Variovorax sp. PBL-E5: one gene and its partner. The protein of the gene in region 2 interacts with the protein of the main gene of each other region in a pairwise test. Links are inferred from orthologs where the notes say so. Each region holds a gene or a part of one and is shown on either strand. Other genes may lie near its edges.

Evidence for each region. The genes of interacting proteins can lie anywhere in the genome.
Region 1: the proteins of WDLP6_RS12915 (region 2) and WDLP6_RS10105 interact in binary tests that used the Escherichia coli proteins (3 or more experiments, as listed by UniProt). The link is inferred for Variovorax sp. PBL-E5 from one-to-one orthologs.

The regions. Positions count from the first base shown.
Region 1 is NZ_LR594671.1:2,061,188-2,067,312, reverse strand. The notes cover bases 1,785-5,183. They hold WDLP6_RS10105 (2-oxoglutarate dehydrogenase E1 component), read right to left. Parts: upstream 4,856-5,183; coding sequence 1,985-4,855; downstream 1,785-1,984. Other genes in these bases: WDLP6_RS10100 (propionate--CoA ligase), read right to left, coding at 5,025-5,183; odhB (2-oxoglutarate dehydrogenase complex dihydrolipoyllysine-residue succinyltransferase), read right to left, coding at 1,785-1,923. Outside these bases: lpdA (dihydrolipoyl dehydrogenase), read right to left, coding at 1-635; more of odhB, read right to left, coding at 646-1,784; more of WDLP6_RS10100, read right to left, coding at 5,184-6,125. UniProt on the Escherichia coli protein: E1 component of the 2-oxoglutarate dehydrogenase (OGDH) complex which catalyzes the decarboxylation of 2-oxoglutarate, the first step in the conversion of 2-oxoglutarate to succinyl-CoA and CO(2).
Region 2 is NZ_LR594671.1:2,645,402-2,651,126, forward strand. Bases 1,760-4,758 are described here. They hold WDLP6_RS12915 (ABC-F family ATP-binding cassette domain-containing protein), read right to left. Parts: upstream 4,275-4,758; coding sequence 2,244-4,274; downstream 1,760-2,243. Other genes in these bases: WDLP6_RS12910 (hypothetical protein), read right to left, coding at 1,760-2,215; WDLP6_RS12920 (peptidase M14), read right to left, coding at 4,271-4,758. Also shown: WDLP6_RS12900 (LysR family transcriptional regulator), read right to left, coding at 230-1,132; WDLP6_RS12905 (hypothetical protein), read right to left, coding at 1,233-1,418; more of WDLP6_RS12910, read right to left, coding at 1,643-1,759; more of WDLP6_RS12920, read right to left, coding at 4,759-5,725. UniProt on the Escherichia coli protein: Genetic data indicate it may be involved in ribosome assembly or function.

The DNA.
Region 1 (6,125 bases), 590 kb from region 2 along the record:
ACTGTGACCTCGGCGCCGAGCCGGCGCCAGACCGACCCCATCTCCAGCCCGATCACGCCAGAGCCGATCAGCCCCAGCTTCTTCGGCACGCCGCCAATGCGCAGTGCGCCGTCGTTCGACAGGATGTTCTCTTCGTCGAAGGCTGCGCCCGGCAAGGGCCGCGCGTTCGATCCCGTCGCGACGATGACGTGCTTGCCCGTGATGCTTTCCTCGGCGGCACCGGCGACCTTGACCTCGTAGCCGCCCTCGGCCGCCTTCACGAACGAGCCGCGGCCATGGAAGAAGCTGATCTTGTTCTTCTTGAAGAGATACACGATGCCGTCGTTGTTCTGCTTCACGACGGCATCCTTGCGTGCCAGCATGCGGTCGAGGTCCAGCGTCAGGCCTTCGACCTTGATGCCGTGGTCTGCAAAACTGTGACCAGCATGCTCGTAGTGCTCGGACGACTGCAGCAGCGCCTTGGACGGGATGCAGCCGATGTTGGTGCAGGTGCCGCCCAGCGCCGGGCCGCCCTTGCCGTTCTTCCACTCGTCGATGCAGGCGACATTGAAGCCGAGCTGCGCCGCGCGAATCGCCGCGACATAGCCGCCGGGGCCACCACCGATGACGATGACGTCGAATTGCTTGTTGGACATCCGGTGCTCCTCAGATGTCGAACAAGAGGCGCGACGGATCTTCGAGCGCTTCCTTCATCGCGACCAGTCCCAGCACGGCTTCGCGGCCGTCGATGATGCGGTGGTCGTAGCTCATCGCGAGGTAGTTCATCGGACGCACCACGATCTGGCCGTTCTCGACCACGGCGCGGTCCTTGGTCGCGTGCACGCCGAGGATGGCCGATTGCGGCGGGTTGATGATCGGCGTCGAGAGCATCGAACCGAAGGTGCCGCCGTTGGAGATCGAGAAGGTGCCGCCGGTCATTTCCTCGATGCCGAGCTTGCCGTCCTTGGCCTTCTGGCCGTATTCGGCGATCTTCTTCTCGATGTCGGCAAAGCTCATCTGGTCGGCATTGCGCAGGATCGGCACCACCAGGCCGCGCGGCGAACCGACCGCGATGCCGATGTCGAAGTAGCCGTGATACACGATGTCGTTGCCGTCCACCGAGGCGTTGATCACCGGGTACTTCTTGAGCGCATGCACCGCGGCCTTGACGAAGAAGCTCATGAAGCCGATCTTGACGCCGTGCTCCTTGGTGAAGGCGTCCTGGAACTTCTTGCGCATCTCCATGACCGGCGCCATGTTCACCTCGTTGAAGGTGGTCAGGATCGCATTGGTCGATTGCGATTGCAGCAGACGCTCGGCGATGCGGGCGCGCAGGCGGCTCATCGGCACGCGCTCTTCGGGGCGCTCGCCGAGGTCGGGCGCGCGCGCGGGAGCGGCGACCCGCGGCAGCGCAGTCTTCGGTGCGCCGGTCGGAATGACCGCGGCCGGTGCCGGTGCCGGCACCTTGGCCGGCGTGCCGCCTGCCACCGCACCGAGCACGTCGCCCTTGGTCACGCGGCCGTCCTTGCCGGTGCCGGCCACGTCGCGGGTCTGCAGGTTGTTGTCGGCCAGCAGCTTGGCCGCTGCGGGCATCGCCACGTCGGACTTCGACCCTCCGGTCGATGCAGCGGCAGCGGCCTGCGCCGGAGCGGCCGCAGGAGCAGCAGCGGGTGCCGCGGCGGGCGCTGCTGCGCCGGCCTTGCCTTCGGTGTCGATCTTCGCGATCACCTGCTCGGCCGCGACCGTCGCGCCGTCGGGCTGGACAATCTCGGCCAGCACGCCGGCATACGGCGCCGGCACTTCGAGCACCACCTTGTCGGTTTCGATCTCGATCAGGATTTCATCGATGGCGACGGCTTCGCCGGCCTTCTTCTTCCAGGTGAGCAGGGTGGCTTCGGCCACCGATTCGGACAGCTGGGGGACTTTGACTTCTACGATAGACATGGGGAGGCAGCTCCGCTTCGCGTTCTTGTGTTGAATGAGAGAGATGAAGAAACCGCGCGACTCACTTGGTCAGCACGAAGCCCTTGAGCTTGCCGAACGCACCGTCGACCAGCGCCTTCTGTTGTTCCTGGTGAAGATGCGAGTAGCCGACCGCCGGCGAGGCCGAGGCCGCGCGGCCCGAATAGCCCAGGCGCTGGCCTTCCTGCATGTTCTCGTGGATGTAGTGCTGCACGAAGAACCAGGCGCCCTGGTTCTGCGGCTCGTCCTGCGACCAGACCACGTCCACCAGATTGGGGTACTTCTTGAGCTCGGCGGCGAAGGCCTTGTGCGGGAAGGGATAGAGCTGTTCGACGCGCACGATCGCCACGTCATCGCTGCCCCGTTCCTCGCGCTTCTTGGCCAGGTCATAGTAGACCTTGCCCGAGCATGCGACCAGGCGCTTGACCTTGTCGGCCTTCAAGTCCCGGCTGTCGGGGATGACCGTCTGGAAGCCGCCCTTGGTGAACTCGGACAAGGGCGAGGTCGCATCCTTGTTCCGCAGCAGCGACTTGGGCGTCATGATGACCAGCGGCTTGCGCAGGTTGCGCACCATCTGCCGGCGCAGCACGTGGAAGATCTGGCTGGCCGTCGTCGGCTGCACGATCTGCATGTTGGCATCGGCCGCGAGCTGCATGAAGCGCTCCAGGCGTGCGGAGCTGTGCTCCGGGCCCTGGCCTTCGTAGCCGTGCGGCAGCATCAGCGTGATGCCGTTGACGCGGCCCCACTTGACCTCGCCCGAAGCAATGAACTGGTCGATGACGACCTGTGCGCCGTTGACGAAATCGCCGAACTGCGCTTCCCAGATCACCAGCGTGTTCGGGTCGTTGGATGCATAGCCGTACTCGAAGGCCAGCACGGCCTCTTCGGACAGGATCGAGTCGATGACGACGAAGGGCGCCTGGTTGTCGGCCACGTTCTGCAAGGGCGTGTAGGTGCCGGTGTCGTACTTCTCGCGGTTCTGGTCGTGCAGCACCGCATGCCGGTGCGTGAAGGTGCCGCGTCCGCTGTCTTCGCCCGACAGGCGCACCGGGTAGCCGCTGGCGACCAGCGAGGCGAAGGCCATGTGCTCGCCCATGCCCCAGTCGACGTTGGCGTCGCCGCGGCCCATGGCGGCGCGGTCGTCCAGCACCTTCTTGACCAGCGGATGGACGGTGAAGTTGTCCGGCGCCTTGGTGATGCGTTCGGCCAGGCGCTTCCATTCCGCGGTGGGAATGGCGGTGTCGCCGGCATCGGTCCACTTCTTGTTGAGGAAGGGACTCCAGTCGACCGCATACTTGCTCTTGAAGTTGGTCAGCACCGGGTCGGAGGTGTTCTTGCCGGCATCGAAGGCGGCACGCTGCGCCTTGACCATGTCGTCGCCGAGCGTGGCGCCGAGGCCCTGGGCCGCGAGCTTGTCGGCGTACAGCTTGCGCGTGCCCGGGTGGGCGGCGATCTTCTTGTACATCAGCGGCTGGGTCAGCGAGGGCGTGTCCTGCTCGTTGTGGCCGAGCTTGCGGAAGCAGATGATGTCGACCACCACGTCCTTCTGGAACTCCATGCGGAAGTCGAGTGCGAGCTGCGTCGCGAGGACCACCGCTTCGGGGTCGTCGCCGTTCACGTGCAGCACCGGCGCCTCGATCATCTTGACGATGTCGGTGCAGTACAGCGTGGAGCGGCTGTCGCGCGGATCGCTGGTGGTGAAGCCGATCTGGTTGTTGATCACGATGTGCACCGTGCCGCCCGTGTGGTAGCCGCGCGTCTCGGCCAGGGCCAGCGTTTCCATCACGACGCCCTGGCCCGCGAAGGCCGCGTCGCCGTGCACGATGACCGGCAGCACCTGCTTGCCGAGCGGGTCGGCGCGGCGGTCCATGCGCGCGCGCACGGAGCCTTCGACCACCGGGTTCACGATCTCGAGGTGCGACGGGTTGAAGGCCAGGCTCAGGTGCACCGGGCCGCCGGGCGTGGTGACGTCGGAGCTGAAGCCCTGGTGGTACTTGACGTCGCCGCTGGGCAGTTCCTCGGGCGCCGTGTGGTCGAACTCGGCGAACAGGTCGGCCGGCAGCTTGCCGAGCGAATTGACCAGCACGTTGAGGCGTCCGCGGTGCGCCATGCCGATCACGATTTCCTGCACGCCCTTGGCGCCGGCATCGTTGATGAGTTCGTCCATCGACACGATGAAGCTTTCGCCGCCTTCGAGCGAGAAGCGCTTCTGGCCGACGTACTTGGTGTGGAGGAAGCGCTCGAGGCCTTCGGCCGCGGTCAGGCGCTCGAGGATGTGCTTCTTCTCTTCCGTGTTGAGCTGCGGGTTGGTGCGGGCGCTCTCGAGCTTCTGCTGCCACCAGCGCTTCTGCCCCTGGTCGGTCATGTACATGTACTCGGCGCCCATCGTGCCGCAATAGGTTTCGCGCAGCGCATTGAGCAGGTCGCGCAGGGACATCGTGTCCTTGCCGAAGAAGGTGTTGCTGGTGTTGAACACCGTCTCGAGATCGGCATCGGTGAAGCCGTAGAACGAGGGCTCGAGCTCCGGAATCGCAGGACGCTCGGCGCGCTTGAGCGGATCGAGGTCGGCCCAGCGGGCGCCGACGTTGCGGTAGGCGGCGATCAGCTGCTGGACGGCGGTGCGCTGGCGGCCGAGTTCGGAGTCGGCCCCGCTGGCGACCACGACCTTGGTCGTGCCCTGCTTGGCGCGTTCGGCGAAGGCGTTGACGACCGGCAGGTGCGGCACGTCGCGCGCATTGCTGCCGTCGGTGGCGGGCACGTGCTGCAGCGCGTCGAAGTAGGAGCGCCAGTTGTCGGGCACGCTGCCCGGGTTGGAGAGGTAGTTCTCGTACATCTCTTCGACATAGGGCGCATTGCCGCCGAAGAGGTAGGTATTGCCTTGGTAGGCGCTGTAGACGGACGAAGAATCGCTCATATTCCGCTGACCTTCGCTTCCCTGCGGGAAGCACTAGCTGGTTTGAGAAACCTTCCGCGACACGGCTGAACCGATTGGCGGATGCGACTGTGGCTGGGGAAGGGCCTAGGTACCTTCGCATTGTGCCACGTCACCCATGTGACGGCAGTTGCGGGCTTCTCAAGAAGCGTCAGGCCGCGAGCAGTTGCCGGATCTGCTCGAGTGCGGCCGGATCGTCCATGGTGGTGAGGTCGCCGGGGTCGCGCTGCTCGCACACGGCCTGGATTGCGCGCCGCAGCAGCTTGCCGCTGCGCGTCTTGGGCAGCGCGCCCACGAAGCGAACCCGCGAAGGCCGCGCCAGTGCGCCCAGCTGGTCGGCCACGCGCTTCATGATGTCGCCTTCGAGCTTGTGCGCCGCCGCGGCATCCGCCAGCGCCGCGCCGTCTTTCGGCACGACGAAGGCCATCGCGACCTGCCCCTTGAGCGCATCGGCGACACCGACCACCGCGACCTCGGCAACGCCCTTGTGACCGGAGACGCATTCCTCGATCTCGCGCGTGCCCAGCCGGTGGCCGGCAACGTTGATCACGTCGTCGGTGCGCCCTAGGATGTAGAAATAGCCGTCCTCGTCGCGGATGCCCCAGTCGAAGGTCGAGTACACCAGCTTGCCGGGCACGGTCTTCCAGTAGGTGTTGAGGAAGCGCTCGTCGTCCCGCCAGATGGTCTGCATGAAGCCCGGCGGCGTCGGGCCTTCGATCACGACCACGCCCTTCTCGTGAGCGCCCGTCAGTTCTTCGCCGGTCGACTCGTGAAGGATCTTCACATTGAAGCCGTACATCGGAATGCCGGGGCTGCCGAACTTGCTCGGCGTGGCTTCGACGCCATTGGCCACGGTGAGGATCGGCCAGCCCGATTCGGTCTGCCAGTAGTTGTCGATGACCGGCACGCCCAGACCCTCGGCGATCCAGCGCCCGGTCGGCTCGTCGAGTGGCTCGCCCGCCAGGAACAGCGCGCGCAGGCTGGAGAGATCGTATTTCTTGAGCAGCGCGGGATCCTGCTTGCGCAGCACGCGCACCGCGGTCGGCGCGCTGAACATCACGGTGACCTTGTACTTCTCGACCAGACGCCACCAGATGCCGCCATCGGGCTGGCCGTCGAGGCCTTGCGTGGGCAGGCCTTCGTACATGAGGGTGGCCATGCCGGCGATCAGCGGCCCGTAGACGATGTAGCTGTGGCCGACGACCCAGCCGATGTCGCTGGTCGAGAAGTAGGTTTCGCCGGCGCGGCCGTC
Region 2 (5,725 bases):
GTGCGCTTGGGCTTCTTGATCGGCTTGCGCGGCTCACCTTCCCTTGAGCTGTTATGACGCGAATCGTGCGGACTACAACATCTTCACGGGCTAGCCGGAAGAGTCATAGATAAAGAGAGGGCGGCGTCGATCGCCGGCCCGGCCGAGTGCGACCCGGATTCGAAATTGGGCATCGGCGGGTTGCGTCGGATGCGAGGCGTCCCCGCCAGACGACCCGCATCCCTGCGCTTCAGCGCCCTGCGACATCCTTCACGCCGATCCGCGTCTGCAGGAAATCCAGCAGTGCCCGCAAGGCTGCGCTGTTGTGGCGTCGCTGCAGGTAGGCGGCGGAAAGCCACATGTCGTTGCGAACATGGTCCTGCAGCACAGGCACCAGATCGCCATGGTCGATGTGCGATTGCACCATGAGGGCCGGCATATAGACCACGCCGAAGCCCTGCAGCGCCACCTGGACCAATGCGGCGTTCTCGGTCGCATCCATCCGGCTTTTGACAGCCACGTCGAGCGGATGGCCATCGACTTCGAAGCGCCACTGCGGATGCGGGCCGGAACGCGAATGGGTGAGCGCCTCGTGGTCGGACAGCTCGGCAGGATGCAGCGGCGTGCCGTGCTTCTTCCAGTAGGCCGGCGATGCGCAGACGGCCAGCTTGACGAGCGCCAGCTTGCGCACGATCAGGTTGTCGTCCTCGATCGGGCCGAAACGCAGCGCCAGGTCGATGGCTTCTTCGGCCATGTCGATCGTGCGGCTGCTGAATTGCACGCTGAGGCTGACTTCAGGGTAGTGCCCCATGAATTGCCCGAGCAGCTTGGGCAGATCGCCCTGTCCCATGCCGTGCGGTGCCGCGATGCGCAGGCGGCCGGTGGGCCGGCTCGCATGCTCCTGGAGTTCGGCCTGGGTGAGCTCCACCATTTCGAGAACGGGCTTGCTTCGCTCGAGCAGCAGCACGCCGGCATCGGTCAGGCTCACGGAACGTGTCGAGCGATTGAGCAGCCGCACGCCGAAGCGGGTTTCCAGCTCGGCCACGTACTTGCTCACGGAAGCCTTCGACATGTCGAGCTTCTTGGCGGCGCGCGAGAAGCTGCCGTGCGCGGCAACTTCGCAGAAGGTCTTGATCAGGTCGAGGCTGTCCACTGCGGTCGACTCTAGCGCACCGTGTTCGCCAGCGCACCGGCCGGTGCGGGACGAGCCCAATCAGCGTTGCAAGGACTGCTTGCAGGCTTCGGCAGCGGTGTCAGGGGGTTTCGTCGTCCAGGGCGGAAGCGCCGGCGGTGGTGATGGCAGACACCATGCCGACTGCGCTGGCGCGCAGCAGTTCCTGCCTCAGCGCTGCTTCGAGCAGGTGGCGCGCGGTATCCGGCCGATCGTGGTCGTACTCTTCGTCCAATTCGCAGTGCAGGTAGTAGTCGACTCGGGCCATGAGCCTTTCTATCGCTGCTGCAAGGTCTGTCTCATTCATCTTCCGCTCCTCCGATTTCGCCGTGCGGAACGACGTCACCTTGATCTGTCTCGTGTCGCCTTTGCCGGTCGTCTCCGCATCCGTACCCGAGTATGGTGATTATGACCCTCTTGGCCAATTGTCCAGGATCGCGTGTCGTGGTAGGCCAACAGCCTGTGGGGGCAAACGGCCTGCGATGGTCGGCCTCATCGCAGCCGCAGGCGATCCCATGTTCGAGTGAGGCGCGAAGGGGTTCGCGGCCTATCCGGCCCTCCTTCCTCGGGGGCCAGAGGCGAGGGAAGCCTGCGTCCGACAGACTGCGCGACCTTGACGCAATCCCGGATGTGCAGCTCGCCCAGCGTGCGCAGCGCGGCGTAGCCCAGCGCGGCAGATACCACCTGGCCCGCGACCGGGACGTATTTGGCTGCCTGCTGCGCCGTCAGCCGGATCCCGGCATGGCGCGCCAGCCTGAGCAGCAGCTCGCGCGTCACGAACTTGCCGACCAGCAAGGCGCCGACCGCCGATGCCGCTTTCTGGATCCGGTCGCGCTCGTGCGGCGCCAGGCGTTCGATCTGGGTCACCGAGAGGCCGAATTCGGCGCTGATCTGCGGAACCAGCCGCGTGAGCAGGGCAGCATCGGCGGCCCAGTCGACACCCGGCAGCGGGACCGCGCTCGCCGCGGCAGCGATGAGCGCCTTGCGCCCGAGCAGGCGCCGGCTGCGCTGGATCGCGGCAATGAGCTGGGGATCCCCCTGGGCAAGTTCGATGGCCGAAGGCATGCTTCGTGCAGCCTATCACGCCTATTCGTTATGCGGCGAGCGCCTCCAGCTGATCCGACAGGGCCAGCCAGCGCTCCTCGAGCTCGCCGATCTCGTCGTTCAGGGCCTTGAGCCGCTTGCCGGCCTCGGCGATCTCCGCCGCTGCAAGCGGCGCGGCCAGCCGGGCTTCCAGCGAGGCCTTCTCGGCGCCGGCGCTGGCGAGTCGCTGATCGATCTGCGCGAGCTCGCGCTTGAGCGGCTTGGCCTGGTCGCTGCGCTGCTGGCGGTCCTGCGCGTCGGCCTTGCGCTGAGTCCTGCCGGACGCCGCCTCGGGGGCCGCGGGCGCCTGCGTCTTCGCTGCCTGGACGGCGGGCGGCGGCGCTTCGGCCACGGCGACAGCGGCGATCGCGTCGCGCGTGGCCGCCTTGGCCTCTTCGCGCTGGCGCTTGGCCTCGTCCAGCAGGTAGCGCTGGTAGTCGTCGAGATCGCCGTCGAAGTCGGCGACGACGCCGCGCCCGACCAGCCAGAACTCGTCGCAGACGGAACGCAGCAGCGCCCGATCATGGCTCACCAGCATCAGCGTGCCTTCGAACTCGTTGAGCGCGACGGCCAGGGCCTCGCGCGTCGCCAGGTCCAGATGGTTGGTCGGCTCGTCGAGCAGCAGCAGGTTGGGGCGCTGCCAGACCATCATGGCCAGCACCAGGCGCGCCTTCTCGCCGCCGCTCATCGTGCCAACCGGCTGCTTGACCATGTCGCCGCTGAAATTGAAGCTGCCGAGGAAGCCGCGCAGGTCCTGCTCGCCGGTGCGCTCCTTGACGCTCGCGCCGAGCTCGCGCGCCATGCGCACCATGTGCTCGAGCGGCGTGTCCTGCGGGCGCAGCACGTCGAGTTCCTGCTGCGCGAAATAGCCGATGTTGAGGCCCTTGCCCTCGGTCACCGTCCCGGCCAGCGCGCCCATTTCGCGCGCGATGGTCTTGACCAGCGTCGACTTGCCCTGTCCGTTGGCACCCAGGATGCCGATGCGCTGGCCGGCCAGCACCGAGCGGCTCACGCCGCGCAGGATGGTCTTCGGCGGCTCGCCTTCGGCCCGGTAGCCGAAGCTCGCATCGCTGATCGAGAGCATCGGGTTCGGGATGTTGCCCGGCTCCTTGAATTCGAAGGTGAAATCGGCCTCGGCCAGCAGCGGCGCCACCTTTTCCATGCGCTCCAGCGCCTTGACCCGGCTCTGCGCCTGCTTGGCCTTGCTCGCCTTGGCCTTGAAGCGGTCGATGAATTTCTGCAGATGCGCGATCTTGTCCTGCTGCTTGGTGAAGGCGGACTGCTGCAGCTCCATCTGCTGCGCACGCAGCGTTTCGAAGGCGCTGTAGTTGCCGCCATAGCGCGTGAGCTTGGCATGCTCGATGTGCAGCGTGACGTCGGTCACGGCGTCGAGGAATTCGCGGTCGTGGCTGATCACGATCATGGTGCCGGCGTATTTCTGCAGCCAGGACTCGAGCCAGACCAGGGCGTCCAGGTCCAGGTGATTGGTGGGTTCGTCGAGCAGCAGCAGGTCGCTCGGGCACATCAGCGCGCGCGCCAGTTGCAGGCGCATGCGCCATCCGCCCGAGAAGCTGTTGACCGGCTGGTCGAGCTGGTGCACCTTGAAGCCGAGGCCGAGGACCAGCGCCTGGGCGCGCGGCACCGCATCGTGCTCGCCCGCATCGGCGAGGTCGGTGTAGGCATGGGCCAGGGCCATGCCCATGTCGTGATCGTCGGGGTCGGTCTCGTGCGCCGCTTCGGCGGCCGCCAGGGCCTGGCGCAGTTCCACCAGCCGCGTGTCGCCGCCGACCACGAAATCGCTGGCGCCTTCCTCGGTTTCGGGCATGTCCTGCGCGACCTGGGCCATGCGCCACTGGCGTGGCAGCGAGAAGTCGCCGCCGTCCTCGTGCAGCGTGCCGTTGAAGAGCGCGAACAAGGTGGACTTGCCGGCGCCGTTGCGTCCCACCAGCCCGACCTTCTCGCCGGGGTTGATGGTGACGCTCGCGCCGTCGAGCAGCACTTTGGCGCTGCGGCGCAGGATGACGTTCTTCAGGGTGATCATGGACTCGGCGAAATCAGGCCTATGGCTTCGACCGCGGCCAGCACGGCGGCGGTCTGGGTGTCGTGGGCAAATACGAAGGAACCACCGTAGATCGTTTCGTCCGGAAACTCGGTGATCAGGGTCAGGGCGGGTCCGGGGCGGTCGACCTCGCTGAGGGAGCAGGCCGTGCCGTGGATGACTTCGAAGGGAAGCTCGCCAGCATGCGTATTGTAAGTGGCGAGCTGGGCCGCGTTGAAGGCCATGAGTTCGAGCCGCTCTGCCAGCCGGCCGCAGACATGCTCGGCGAGCCGCCGCGCCGTGTCCGCCCATCCCTTGCGGTAGCGCAGGATCAGGAAGAAGCCCTTGGGCACCGTCCACAGTTCGAAGCCGCGCGGGAGATAGCCGCTCAGCGGGCGCGTCCACTCGTGGGCCGGGTAGCCGTGCAGGTTGATGTGCAATGCGGCGCCCGACAGGCGCAGCGCTTCGTACCGCGCCTCGCGCTCGTGGAAGGGCGCATGCTCGCGGTATTCGACGTCGTCGCCCAGCGCCGTGTAGCGTGCCGCATGGTGCATGTGCTGCGGCGAGTGCGCGCAGAGCTCGCGGTGCAGCGCGTAGCCGTCGGGGTTCTCGAGCGCGATCAGCGCGAAGTGCGCGTCCGGCTGCGCGGCCAGATGCCGCGCGGCGCGCAGCGCGCCGACGACGCCCGAGGTCTCGTTGGCATGCTGGCCGCCGCTGACGATCACCGCCGGACCGGCGCCTGGATGGTAGATGCCGACCACGGCCCGGCCTTGCCGGCTCGTGGCTTCGAAGCGCTGACCGGGAATCCCGGCAAGTTCCTGCGCGATGCGCGCGAAGCCGAGCGGGGCCGTAATCCTGTCGAGCGGCATGTCGTTCGCGGCCGCTTCATCGGCGATCGGTGCCGGGTATTCGCGCAAGCCGATGCGCAAGCCCACTTCGCCTTCACTCACGCGCACGTCCGGCACGATCTGGCCCGGCTGCAAGCGGCGATCGCCGGGCGGCCGTCCGCTGCGCTGCTGGAACAGCTCCAGCAGCGAGAAGTACAGATCCTCGTGCAGCGCCTCGTGAAGATCGACCCAGGGTGCACCACTCTCCGCCGTGGCCGCGACGCCCGGCAGATCGATGCGGATGTCGAGCCGTTCGAAACAGGGTTCGGTGGCCGGCCAGGGATGCTGGCGCAGCGTGTCCATCGCGAGCCGGAACAGCGCTTCGTAGTCGGAGGGCCGCGCGCCGTCCGTCACCGGCGCTTCGCCTTGCGTGATCTTCATCCAGGCGCAGGGCGACAGCAGGGTGTTGAAGAGCACATCCTGGTGCACGCGGTTGGGTGCGAAGACCCAGTCGGTGCGCTGCCTGCCATCGTGCCAGCGCAGTTCGATTTCGTGGCACGGCGTGGCCTCGGACGGTGTCTGCGGCACGAGCTGCAGTTCGACGCCCGCAAGCATCTCCGCCAGCGG